Regions from separate parts of the Mesorhizobium sp. INR15 genome, predicted to be linked through region 1. Evidence: predicted binding sites of a transcription regulator. Region 1 holds the regulator's gene; each other region holds the start of a gene.
The links. The regulator PhoB, encoded in region 1, activates phosphate uptake and scavenging genes when phosphate is short. The targets are predictions, from matches to a motif close to TGTCATNNANCTGTCAT.
Positions count from the first base shown of each region.

Region 2: phnC (phosphonate ABC transporter ATP-binding protein) is a predicted target of PhoB. The motif match lies at 2,065-2,081, and genes of this name have one in related genera.
Region 3: GA829_RS16285 (acid phosphatase) is a predicted target of PhoB. The motif match lies at 1,948-1,964, and genes of this name have one in related genera.

Region 1 is NZ_CP045496.1:1,621,052-1,625,330, forward strand. It holds gene pstA (phosphate ABC transporter permease PstA) at 1-379, shown strand, start outside; gene pstB (phosphate ABC transporter ATP-binding protein PstB) at 376-1,179, shown strand; gene phoU (phosphate signaling complex protein PhoU) at 1,205-1,912, shown strand; gene phoB (phosphate regulon transcriptional regulator PhoB) at 1,929-2,618, shown strand; gene GA829_RS07865 (ROK family protein) at 2,631-3,875, opposite strand; gene xylF (D-xylose ABC transporter substrate-binding protein) at 4,147-4,279, shown strand, end outside.
Region 2 is NZ_CP045496.1:1,953,689-1,957,967, forward strand. It holds gene phnD (phosphonate ABC transporter substrate-binding protein) at 73-981, opposite strand; gene phnC (phosphonate ABC transporter ATP-binding protein) at 1,133-1,981, opposite strand; gene GA829_RS09480 (DUF1868 domain-containing protein) at 2,130-2,840, opposite strand; gene GA829_RS09485 (DapH/DapD/GlmU-related protein) at 2,925-3,542, opposite strand; gene phnL (phosphonate C-P lyase system protein PhnL) at 3,539-4,246, opposite strand.
Region 3 is NZ_CP045496.1:3,333,907-3,338,185, forward strand. It holds gene GA829_RS16275 (SDR family oxidoreductase) at 1-582, shown strand, start outside; gene GA829_RS16280 (cytochrome-c peroxidase) at 633-1,907, opposite strand; gene GA829_RS16285 (acid phosphatase) at 2,107-3,642, shown strand; gene GA829_RS16290 (DUF922 domain-containing Zn-dependent protease) at 3,761-4,279, opposite strand, start outside.

The DNA.
Region 1 (4,279 bases):
AACAGAGGACATGCTCAACCTGGTGCCGAACGCGTTGCGTGAAGCCGGCACCGCGATCGGCGCGCCGCGCTGGGTTGTCATCAAATCCGTCGCTTACCGCGCCGCCCTTTCCGGTATCGTCACCGGCATATTGCTATCGATCGCCCGTATCTCCGGCGAAACGGCACCGCTGCTCTTCACGGCCCTCAACAACCAGTTCTGGAGCAGCAATCTCAACGCGCCGATGGCCAGCTTGCCTGTCACCATCTTCCAGTTTGCTCTCAGCCCCTACGAGGAATGGCAGCAACTGGCCTGGACCGGTGCACTCATCATCACATTGACGGTTCTCGCGCTTAGCATCTTTGCACGCAGCCTGACCGGACGCAGAGAGGACAAATGAGCCAGATGTTGTCTCCAGACATGACGATCGCAACCGAGGCAACCGCCAAGGCCAAGATCGAGGTCAAGAACCTCAACTTTTTCTACGGCCAGTCGAAGGCGCTGAAGAACATCACGCTGTCGCTGCCAGAGCGCAGCGTCACCGCCTTCATCGGACCGTCGGGCTGCGGAAAGTCGACGCTGCTGCGCGTCTTCAACCGTATCTATGAGCTCTACCCGAAGCAGACCGCCGAGGGCCAGGTGCTGCTCGATGGCCAGAACGTTCTTGACCGCTCGCAGGACCTCAACCTGTTGCGGACCAAGATCGGCATGGTGTTCCAGAAGCCAACACCGTTCCCAATGTCGATCTATGAGAATATCGCTTTCGGCGTCAGGCTCTATGAGAAGATCAGCAAGTCCGAGATGGACGGTCGCGTTGAACAGGCGCTGAAGCGTGCGGCGCTCTGGACCGAGGTCAAGGACAAGCTCAATGCCAGCGGCCTCAGCCTTTCCGGCGGCCAGCAGCAGCGGCTTTGCATTGCCCGCACCGTGGCGGTGAAGCCCGAAGTCATCCTGCTCGACGAGCCGGCTTCGGCTCTCGATCCGCTGTCGACCGCCAAGATCGAAGAGCTGATCGACGAGTTGCAAGCCGACTACACGATCGTCATCGTCACCCACAACATGCAGCAGGCAGCGCGCGTGTCGAAGCAGACAGCCTTCATGTACCTGGGCGAGCTGGTCGAATTCGACAAGACCGAGAAGATCTTCACGTCGCCCCGCGAGAAGCGCACTCAGGACTACATCACCGGCCGCTTCGGCTGAGTCTCAGGCATACGAGGACAAGATCATGGGCGAACATACAGTCGCTTCTTTCGACGAGGATCTCGGACAGATCAGCAGGCTCATCAGCGATATGGGCGATCTCGCCGGCGCGATGGTTGGCGGTGCAACCAAGGCGCTGCTGACCTCCGACAACGCGCTGGCGCAGCGCGTCGTTTCCGATGACGCCATCATGGACGCGCGCCAGCGCGAGCTCGACGACCGCGCCATCACGCTGATCGCCAAGCGGCAGCCGATGGCGGACGATCTTCGCCATGTCGTCGGCTCGATCCGCATGGCCGGCGATCTGGAACGCATCGGCGATCTGGCCAAGAACATCGCCAAGCGCGTCGGCACCGTCGGCCTCAGCGTCACGCCGCGCGACCTGTCGCACTCCATCGACGGAATGGCGCAGCTGGTGCTGATCCAGGTACAGGGCGTCATCGAGGAATACGCGGCGCGCGACGCGGCCGCCCTGGCGAAACTACGCGCCGACGATGAGCGCATCGACGTCAAGTACACCTCGGTGTTCCGCGAGCTCCTGACCTACATGATGGAAGATCCGCGCAACATCACCGCTTGCACGCATCTGCTGTTCTGCGCCAAGAATCTTGAGCGCATCGGCGACCACGTGACCAACATCGCTGAAAACGCGTACTATGTCCTGACCGGCACGCAGTTGCCCGCCAATCGTCCGAAGCAGGACGAGACGGCAATGACCGTGCCGGCGGCATGACAGGGGTGACCAGCCGATGATCGCGCCACGCATCATGGTGGTGGAGGACGAGGAGCCGCTAGGTGTGCTCCTCCGCTACAACCTTGAATCCGAGGGCTACCAGGTCGAAGTGGTAACGCGCGGCGATGAGGCCGAAATCCGGCTCCAGGAGAATGTTCCCGACCTTCTGGTGCTCGACTGGATGGTGCCGGCGGTTTCCGGCATCGAGCTCTGCCGCCGGCTAAGAATGCGTCCCGAGACGGAGCGGTTGCCCATCATCATGCTGACCGCGCGCGGCGAGGAAAGCGACCGTGTACGCGGTCTCTCCACCGGCGCCGACGACTATCTGGTCAAGCCGTTTTCCACGCCGGAATTCATGGCTCGGGTAAAAGCGCTGCTGCGCCGCGCCAAGCCGGAAGTCCTGTCCAGTGTGCTCAAGGTCGGCGACATCGTGCTCGATCGCGAATCGCACCGGGTCTACCGCAAGAAAAGCGAGATCCGGCTCGGGCCGACCGAGTTCCGTTTGCTCGAATTCATGATGCGTCATCCTGGCCGCGTGTTTTCGCGCAGCCAACTGCTCGACAATGTTTGGGGCGAGACGATCTATATCGACGAGCGCACGGTCGATGTGCATGTCGGCCGGCTGCGCAAGGCGGTCAACAATGGCCGCATGCCCGACGTCATCCGCACCATTCGCGGCGCGGGCTACGCCATCAGGGAAGACTGAAAGCCGGCAAATTCAGGCGACGTCCTTGCCGACGGATTCAGGCTTTGTTTGTGAGCCCGGCGCGAAAATCTCCTGGTCGACGAAGGTCAGCGCCCGCATGGCGCAGCCTTCGCGGATCAGCGGCAGCTCATTCGGCTCGGTGTCGAAGGAAATCGATTTCGAGTGCTGGCCACCGGCGGTCTGGGCTATGGCTTCGCGCAGCGCCGGTTCGATCAGGTCGAAGGCGGCGGCGCTGACGCCCACCATGGCGACAGGCGCCGGATCGATCAGCGCGAACAGGCTGCCGAGACCGAAGCCGAGCGCTTCACCGGCCTTGCGGTAAGCTTCGCGCTCCGGCCCATCGCTTTCGCGAGCCGATGCCGCCAGCGCCCGCATCTCCGCGTCGCTGACGTCGACCGGTTCGGCGTCCTCGCCCATTTGCCTGGCGTTGCGCCAGATGGCGTAGTTGCCGGCATAAGCCTCGACGCAGCCGCGCCGTCCGCAGCGGCAAAGCGCACCGTTCGGCCGATGGATCATGTGGCCGAACTCGCCGCCGGACGAATGGGTGCCGGTGAACAATTCGCCCTTCAGCACCAGGCCCATGCCGATGCCGTGCGACAGCAGGATGGCGATGAAGTCATCGCGGTAGCGCTCCGGGTTACGCCAGCGCAGCGCAACCGCCATCATATTGCAGTCGTTTTCCATGGTGGCGGGGATGCCGAATTCCTCTTCCAGGATGTCGGCGAAAGGGATGTTGGTCTGTGGTGTGATCGGCGACCACAGCAGCGCGCGGGCATGGGAATCGGTAATGCCCTGAATGGCCAGTGCGATGCGGGCGACGCTGTGGATATCGAGGTCCGGATCCTCGAGCCGGCGCCGCACGATGGCGACGCATTCGCCAATGAGCGCCTCGCGCGACATGGTCAGTGTGTCCAGCCGGCGCTGCTCCTCGGCGATCACCTGGCCGGCATAGTCGATGACGGCAACCGACAGGAAGTTCAGCGACAACACCACGGTCATCACGGCGGCGGCTTCCGGGTGGAGGCTGAGGCCAACCTGGGGGCGGCCGCGCTTCAGGGACACGGTCTCGCTTGGCTTGCTTTCCGTGAGAATGCCTTCGGCGATCAGGTCGGAGGAGATCGCCGAGATGGTCGAATGGCTGAGCCCGGTTGTGGCGGCGATTTCGGTGCGGGACGGCTGTCCTGCCCGGCGTACGGACGAAATAACCATCGCCCGGTTGCGCCGGCGCAAATCGTCGTGACGGATTCCGACCGACATTGTTCCTGCTTTCCTCCCCGCCGCCGCGACCTTTCGTGCAATCGAAGGCCGTCGGTGACACACTCCAAATACTGGCAGAACCCGGCAGTCCTGTCATATTATTTATTACGGGGCTCGAAAAAAATTACTCCGAACATCAGAAACCATCAGAATCGATGTTGACAGCGCTCTGACGTTGGACCAGTGTTTTTTCGAGGCTCGAAAAAATAGAGCCTTTGTGCCGGCCTTCGGGTCAGTTTGGTCGCGCCACACGCGGCGCAGGGAGGATAACATGAAAAGATTCACAGCCGCCATCCTGGCGGGTGCCGCCATGTCGCTGACGCTCGTGTCGGTCGCGCAGGCGAAGGACAAGGTCATCGGTGTCTCGTGGTCGAATTTCCAGGAAGAGCGCTGGAAGACCGATG
Region 2 (4,279 bases), 330 kb from region 1:
GGAACAGAAAGGGTCATGATCGGACAAGCAGAAAGGGCGGCATCGTTGATGCCGCCCTTGCCGATTTCGCCGTTAGCCGCCGATGGCTGCCTTACGCGCTTCGACGATGACGTTGTAGAAGTCAGGCTTCACCGGAACGTAGCCGGTAAAATCGCCGCCTTCGACGCCTTCGAAGCAAGCCTTGTCCTTCTTCGGCAGGTCGGTGAAGAAGGCGGCGAGCTTGGCGGTCATGTCGTTGCCGATCGCGGTGCGCACGACCAGCGGGCCGTTCGGGATCAGGCCCGAGCGCCAGACTTCGACGAAGTCGTTAGGGTCAACGGCGCCCTTGGCGACGACCTTGTGGAAGGTACCCGAGCTGAAGCCGTTCTTGAAGTCGCCGATACCAGAGGAATCGTCCACCGCAACGTCGACCTTGCCGTCGCGGACGGCGAGGATGTTGTTTTCATGGCCGCCGTTGAACTGGGTCGAAGCGAAGTAGTTGTCGTTCGGCATGCCGGTGGTCTTCGGAATCTGGGTCAGCGGGATCAGATAGCCCGAGGTCGAATCCGGATCGGCGTAGCCGAGCTTCTTGCCCTTGGCCGACTTGATGTCGGTGATGCCGGAGGTCTTCAGGGCGAGGCCGACCGAATAGTAACCGGTGGCGCCGTCGGTCTGCTGGGTGGTGAGGATCGGGGTGACGGCGTTCGGATCCTTGATATAGACGCTGGCATAGCCGGAAGCGCCGAGTTCGGCGAAGTCGAGCGTTCCGCCGAGCAGGCCCTGAATGACGCCGTCATAGTCGGCGGCGGGGAACAGCGAGACCTTCTCGAAGCCGAATTCGGTCTTCAGGTGGTCGGCCAGGCACTGGTAGTTGCGCAGGCGGTCGGTCTCGTTTTCACCGCCGAGAATGCCGACGCGGAATTCCTTCATATCGGCGGCATGGGCCGCGCTGGTCGCCATGGCGAGCACCGAAACGGCGCCGAAAACCATCTTTCTAAACATGTGACATCTCTCCAGTAGGTTCCGGCCTCGCGCCGGCGGCGTTCTTGTTCTTTACAGGTGCCCTTGACGCGGGCTGGCGATCCAGGCTGCTCTCGAATTGCCCATGATCTTTTCCCGAAAAACCGGTTTCAGCCTTTCGGGATCATGGATTTCAGTACCCCGGGAATGCGGGCTCGAGCGGTCCGGCGGATGCGGCGATTTTTTTCTTGAAAGCAACGCTGGTCGACGTGATGGCCTCGGAGATCTCGCCACCATTGCTGTCGGCGCCATAGACGAGACGGACGGCTTCGCGGTTCAGCTCTTCCGGCGCACCGTCAAAGACCACCTTGCCGGCGGCCATGCCGATGATGCGGTTGCAATAGGTGCGGGCGGTGTCCAGCGTGTGAAGATTGGTGACAACGGTGATGCCTTCGCGCAGGTTGATGTCTTGCAGCGAGTCCATCACCACCTTGGCATTGAGCGGGTCGAGCGAGGCGATCGGCTCGTCGGCGAGGATCACCTTGGGTTGCTGCATCATGGCGCGGGCAATGGCGACACGCTGCTGCTGACCGCCCGACAAGGTGCCTGCAGGCTGCAGCGCGGTGCGGGCGATGTCGAGACGCTCGAGCGCGGCGACCGCCTCCGCGCATTCGGCGCGCGAGAACATGCCGAGGAGATTGCTGATGGTCGAGCGATGGTTCAGCTTGCCGAGCAGAACATTGGTCAGCACGTCGAGGCGCGGCACCAGATTGAACTGCTGGAAGATCATGGCGCAATCGCGCTGCCAGCGCCTCAGAGGTGAGCCGCGCAATTTCGAGACCTCGGCGCCGTCAAAAAAAATCGACCCCTGGCTGGGGTCGACGAGACGATTGATCATGCGCAGGAGGGTCGACTTGCCGGCGCCCGAGCGGCCGATGATGCCGACCATCTGGCCTTGCGGAATCGAGATGTTCACATCGCTGACGGCGGTGTTCTTGCCAAAGCGGCGGCTGACACCGCGGATTTCGAGCGTAGCTGACATATCAGGTTTCCAATCCGGCCCGTTTCCAGCCCGGTCGCGTTGACGTCTGTTCGCTTTCGCTAGCGCAGCGCCATGAACCTGCGGTGTCGGATTGATGTCAGTTTTGTTACCACCCACAGACGCAACGTCAGAGCACCGTTCGCGATGATCAGCCGAGGATCAGCAATTCCTCGAAATGCTTCATGTCCCGGAAGCCGCAGAAGGCCGGTGCCTTTATCTCGATGACCGGGGCCTGCCGCGCGAAGAGCGCCAGGCAATCGTCAAACAGGTCCTGCCACGCGGCGACCCTGTCGTCGGCGAGGCGCTGGATCTGATAGGCGAAGGTGATGTGGAGGACGTAGGTGTCGTGGTCCGGATGCCGGTATCCGAACGGCACGGCCAGGGCGTCGCGCCAGGCGCGCATTGTGCGCACGTCTTCGTCCGTTGCGCCGGCAACGGTCAGTCCCGTCGGGGTGACTTCGATGGCCTTGATCTGAAACGCACCGAGGCCTTCGAAGCCCTTCAGCCGTTCCAGATAGAGGCGTGTCATGGCTTCGATGCTGGTGTCGAGCGGCACATCCCGCGGCCAGTAGGGCAACCGCCGGCGGTATTCGATGATGCCCTGGAAAAGGGTCATGTGCAGGCTGGTAACAGGCGTGAACGCCAGCCGGTCCGCGTCCGGCATCGCCAGCATCCGGTCGCGCACGGCAAGCACCACCGCTTCCGACGGCGAGCCGCCGACGAGATGGCTGACCACTGTATTGCCGGGCTCGATCAGGAAGTTGCCCGCCATGTCGTAGCGGGTGCCGAGATGGGCCGGCGCTGCCGGATTGGAGCCGGCAAAGAATCCGGCGAGCGAGGGTCTAATGGAAGCAGGCATTGCGACCTCCTGGGGAGATGGCGTCCTGCCTCCGCGATGTGTCAGGGATGTGAAGCAGGGCTTTTGATGACGTCGATGTGAAGGCTACCCGCCGTATTTTTCCAGGAAAGCTTCTGCCTCGAGCTCACGGAAATCGTCGAGGGCCTCGCGCAGCCTTGCGTGATCCCAGTTCCACCATGCGAGTGCTTGGTAGCGCTCCGCCGTGCGGCGGTCGAAGCGTTCGCGGATCGGTTTGGCCGGCACGCCGGCGACGATGGTGTAGGGGGCGACATCCCTGGATACGACGGCACCCGCGCCAACCGCCGCGCCATCGCCGACAGTGACGCCGGGCAGGATGGTCGAGCCATGGCCGAGCCATGTGTCGTGGCCGATGGTGACGCGCCTGGCGCGGCGCTGGGCGAAAAACTCGGTCTCGTGTTCGGCGTCCTCCCAGTAGTCCGAGGCGCGGTAGGTGAAATGGTGCAGCGTCGGCCGCCATGTCGGGTGGTTGGTGGCATTGATGCGCACGCTTGCTGCAATGTTGGAGAACTTGCCGATGGTGGCGCACCAGACGGCGCAATCCTGCATCATGTAGGAATAGTCGCCGAGCTCGCTTTCGGAGACCCGGCTGCGGTCGGCGATCTCGGTCCAGCGGCCAAGCGTCGAGTTCTGCACTTCCGCTGTCGCGTGGACCAGCGGCGCTTCCGACAGCTTTCTTGTCATGCCGCGATTTTTCCCGGGGCGAAAGCGGCGACATCGATGATGCGGTCGGCAACCGCCTCGCGCACATCGTGGTCGTGGAAGATGCCGAGCAAGGCGACGCCCGCCGTCTTCTTGGCCGCGATCAGGGCGATCACCACGTCGCGGTTTCGGGCATCGAGCGAAGCGGTCGGCTCGTCGAGCAGCAGGATCGGGTGCTCGGTGATGAAGCCGCGCGCGATGTTGATGCGCTGCTGCTCGCCGCCCGAGAAGGTCGCCGGCGGCAAGGCCCAAAGCTTCTCCGGCAGATTGAGCTGCGCCAGCAAGGCGCGCGCCTTGTCGCGCGCCGTCTCGCGTTCCTCGCCACGCTCCACCAGCGGCTCGGCGACGACATCAAGCGCCGAAACGCGCGGCACGGTGCGCAGGAACTGGCTGACATAGCCGATGGTCTGACGGCGTATGGCAAGAACCGTGCGCGGGCTGGCGGTGGCGAGATCGATCAACCCGTCATTGTGCCTGACGATGATCTGACCCTCGTCGACGGCATAGTTGCCGTAGAGCATTTTCAGGATCGAGCTCTTGCCAGCACCGGATGGGCCGCCAAGCACGGTGCATTCGCCGGCCCGGATGGAGAAGGAGACACCGGAGACCACAGGCAATTTGATGCCGTCGCGCAGATGCATGGTGAAGCTCTTGGCGACGTCGGAGACAACGAGGGGGGTCGGCATCAGAAAGTCCTCCAGTCGCTATTCGATAGTGAT
Region 3 (4,279 bases), 1.7 Mb from region 1:
CTGGCCAAGGAGCTTGGCGGCATTGGCGTCACCGGCTCCAACCAGTCGAATGAGGATCTGCAGCGGCTGGCCGACCTGACGCTCAAGCAGTGGGGCCGCATCGACGTGCTGGTCAACAGCGCCGGTCACGGGCCGCGCGCGCCGATCCTGGAGATCACCGACGAGCAGTGGCACACCGGCATCGACGTCTATCTGATGAACGTCATCCGCCCGACCCGCATCATCGCGCCGCAGATGATCAAGCAGAAGGCCGGCGCCATCATCAACATCTCGACCGCATGGGCCCTCCATCCCACCCCGATGTTCCCGACCTCGGCGGTGGCGCGGGCAGGGCTTGCCGCCTACACCAAGATTTTCTCCGACACCTATGCCGCCGACAATGTTCGCATGAACAATGTCCTGCCCGGCTGGATCGACAGCCTGCCCGCCACCGAGGAGCGCCGCGACAGCGTGCCGATGCAGCGCTACGGCACCTCGGAGGAAGTCGCCGCCACCATCGCCTTCCTCGCTTCGGAAGGCGCCGGCTATATCACCGGCCAGAACATCCGTGTTGACGGCGGTTTGATCCGTTCGGCGATGTGAGGGATCGGTTCCTGCCTTCTCCCACACGGGGAGAAGGCTAGGGCTGGGCCTCAGCGCGCCGGCTTCGCGGCCAATTGATCGGCATCTGTGAGGGTCTGGAGAAAGGCCACGATGTCGTCGATCTCGGGGTCGGTCAGCGCCGGCTTGCCGCCGGGTTTCTTGCCGAACGGCGGGTTCTGGTTAATGTTGGCCCAATAAGCCATTGGCAGGTCATCATTTTGCCGGATCGCGCCGTTGGCGCCCCTGGAGTACCAACGGCCGGGATCGGTGTCGCGCGTCGCGTAGAAGGCGACCGCGTCGCGCAAGGTATGAAAATAGCCGTTGTGGAAGAAGGTCTTCCTGAGCGCGACATTGCGCAGCGTCGGGGTGCGGAACAGGCCGCAATATTCGGCCCGGCGCTTGAGGTCGGTGCGCAGCGGGCCGCATAGGCCGAGATCGAAATAGGCGGGATCGGCATTGGCGGGGACAGCCGGGTTGCGCGGCACGCTGACGCCGAGAAAGCCGAAATCGGTGAATTGCGGCGGCTCGCCGTCATTGGCCGGCTCGCTCAGATGGCAGCTGGCGCAATTGCCCTTGTTTTCATCCTCGAACAGCGCGCGGCCATGCAATTCCTGGGCGGAGAGCGTCGCCTTGCCGGCGAGGAAAGCGTCATAGCGGCTGGAGTAGGGGTAGAAGTCGGCGGCGCTCTGCTCGAACGTGCCGAGCGCCTCCACGGCGGCGGCGAAGGCGTCGTCCGGCCGGTCGAACACGGCGTAGCCGAACACCGCCCTGAAATCGCCGGAGTAGGGCGCCTTGCGCAAGGCGGCAGCAACCTCGCCAGCATCCTTGTTGGCCATTTCGAACGGCGACAGCAGCGGAATCCTCGCCTGATCCTGCCCACGGTCGGCGCGCCCGTCCCAGGTCAGGCCGCCGGTCGGCCCGTTGTCGACGCTTTCGTCGCCCTCATCATCGGAATCGTGGAAATGCTCGGTGAAGGCCGGCACCGCCTGGAGGTAGCGAAGCGAAGGCACTGCGCGCAGGCCGGGCTGGTCGCCATGCGGTCCGCCAAGCTCGACGGGTGCCGCCGATGCCGGACCAAAGGCGTGACGCGGATCATGGCACGATGAGCAGGATTGCTGGCCGGAGGCCGACAGCGACGGGTCGAAGAACAGCTCGCGGCCGAGCGCGGTGAGAGCGGCGGCCCTGGTGTAAGCGTCGGCACGCGACATCGGGCCAGGATGGACGCTGTCCAAGCCCGCCGTTTTCGCGGGCACGGCCGCCGCGAGGCCAGATGCCGATGCCACGGCGATCGCGATCGCCCGGCTTTTCCATCGTCTCGCTGTCATGCGGTTCGCCCGGTTTTCGCTTCGGCAGTAAGAACGCACTGCAACGGATTGATGACCGGCCCGCCCGCTCACGCAACCGTGTTCGCCTGCAAGGCAATTGTCACAAAGGTGACAAGGCATGGACGTTAGCTGCATTGATGGCTCGTCGCCCCCGCGCCATCATCGCCCTCCAGCCACAGTCAAGCCACGAGGTCTTCCCATGACGAGGCTCAAGCTCCTCACATCCTTCTGCCTGGCCGGTTCGGCCCTGGCCCCTTTCTCCACGGCGGTCGCGGCACCCCCCGGCTATGACAAGATCGAGACGGTCGTCGTCATCTACGCCGAGAACCGCAGCTTCGATAATCTCTATGGCGGCTTCCCCGGCGCCAACGGCGTGTCGAACCTGACGGCAGACCAGACGCGCCAGCTGGACCGCGACGGCCAGCCGCTTGCCGAATTGCCGCCCGCCTGGGGCGGCCTGACCGCCAAGGGCGTGACGCCGCCGGTGACCGAGGCGCAGTCGGCGCATCTCGCCAATGCGAGCTTTGCCATCGACGATCCCAAAGGTTTCAACGAGAAGACCAACGTCATCACGCGCGATCTCTGGCATCGCTTTTACCAGGAGCAGATGCAGATCGACGGCGGCAAGAACGACAAGTTCGTCGCCTGGGCCGATTCCGGCGGCCTTGTCATGGGCCACTATGATGGTTCCGGCCTGCCGATGTGGGCGGTGGCGCAAAAATATGTGCTGGCCGACAATTTCTTCCAGGGTGCCTTCGGCGGCTCCTTCCTCAACCATTTCCAGCTCGCCTGCGCCTGCGTGCCAGTCTATCCAAACGCCGACAACAGCCCGGTAAAGGGCCAGATCGCTGTCGTGGAAGCCGATGGCACGACGCTGAAAGTGGCCGACACCTCACCGGCTTCCGCGCTTGTCGGGGCGCCGAAATTCGTCAATGACGGCGCCATCACCCCCGACTTCCACGCCGTGAACACCATGCAACCGCCCTATCAGCCGAGCAACAACAAGCCGGCCGAAGGTGGCGACAAGGCGTTTGCCGATCCGTCGGTGGCGAGCACGCTGCCACCGCAGCATGACGTGACCATCGGCGACCTGTTGTCGTTGAAGAGCATCGGCTGGGCCTGGTACGCAGGCGCCTGGCAGGCGGCACTCGACGGCAAGAACGCGACACCGGTGCCGAACTTCCAGTTCCACCACCAGCCCTACAATTACTTCGCCGCCTATGCGCCGGGCACGGCTGCCCGCGCCGAGCACCTGCGGGACGGCGGCCTCGACGGCGCTGCCTTCATCGGCGATATCGACAGCGGCAAGCTGCCGGCGGTGAGCTTCTACAAGCCGCAAGGCAATCTCAACGAACATGGCGGCTATGCCGATGTCGCGAGCGGCGACCAGCACCTCGCCGACATCGTTTCGCATCTGGAGAAAAGCCCGCAATGGGGCCACATGCTGGTCGTCGTCACCTATGACGAAAACGGCGGCTTCTGGGATCATGCCGCGCCGCCCAAGGCGGATCGCTGGGGCCCGGGCAACCGCATCCCGGCCTTCATCATCTCGCCTTATGCGAAGATGGGGACAGTCGATCACACGCAATATGACACGGCGTCGATCCTGCGCTTCATCACGGCGCGCTACGACCTGCCGGTTCTCTCCGGCATCGTCGCCCGCGACAAGGCCCTGCGCGACAACAGCCAGCCGCCGATGGGCGATCTCTCAGCCGCGCTCGATCTCGGCCGGTAGGGGATAGATTATTTTGCCGCCGTGTCGCCATGGCGCGGCGGCAATCGTCCTGTATGTCCCAGAAGCCGTTGCGCACCTTCGGTCGGAACGCTGATGGCCTGCTTCCCGGCGGCAGGGATCAGGGGCCGGTCGCTAGCGCGAAAACCAATTTCTGCAGATTGCCGCCCGGGCCGAATTCGACGCGATCGAAATCGCGGCTCGCCTGCACGCGTGCCTTGGAAATAGCGTCCAGGCGCTTGACCACCTCGTCCCTTATCTTGCTGCATTTGGGATCGTCGGGGACGGTCAGGCCGATCGTCGCCACCTCGATGTCATGGGCCATCTGGATCATGCTGGCGCCATGCACCTTCTCGTGGGCGCTGACGCCGGCGATGAAAATCTCCCAGTTCTTCTGAACCGCCGGCGGCAGCGGCGTGGAAGGACTGGGCAAGGTGTAGGTGATGGTGAGCTTCGGCCGCGCCGATGCGAGCACGCAGTCCTTGCCCTTGGGCTTGTAATCCCTGACCCAGGTCAGTTTGAAATTGGTATATGCGATGGTGCGCGTTTTGGCGCCGCGGATCAGCGGCCCATTCTCGCCAATCGATTGGTAGAGCTGCGGCCCGGACTGGCCTGAAATCGCATAGGTTTCGACCTTCTC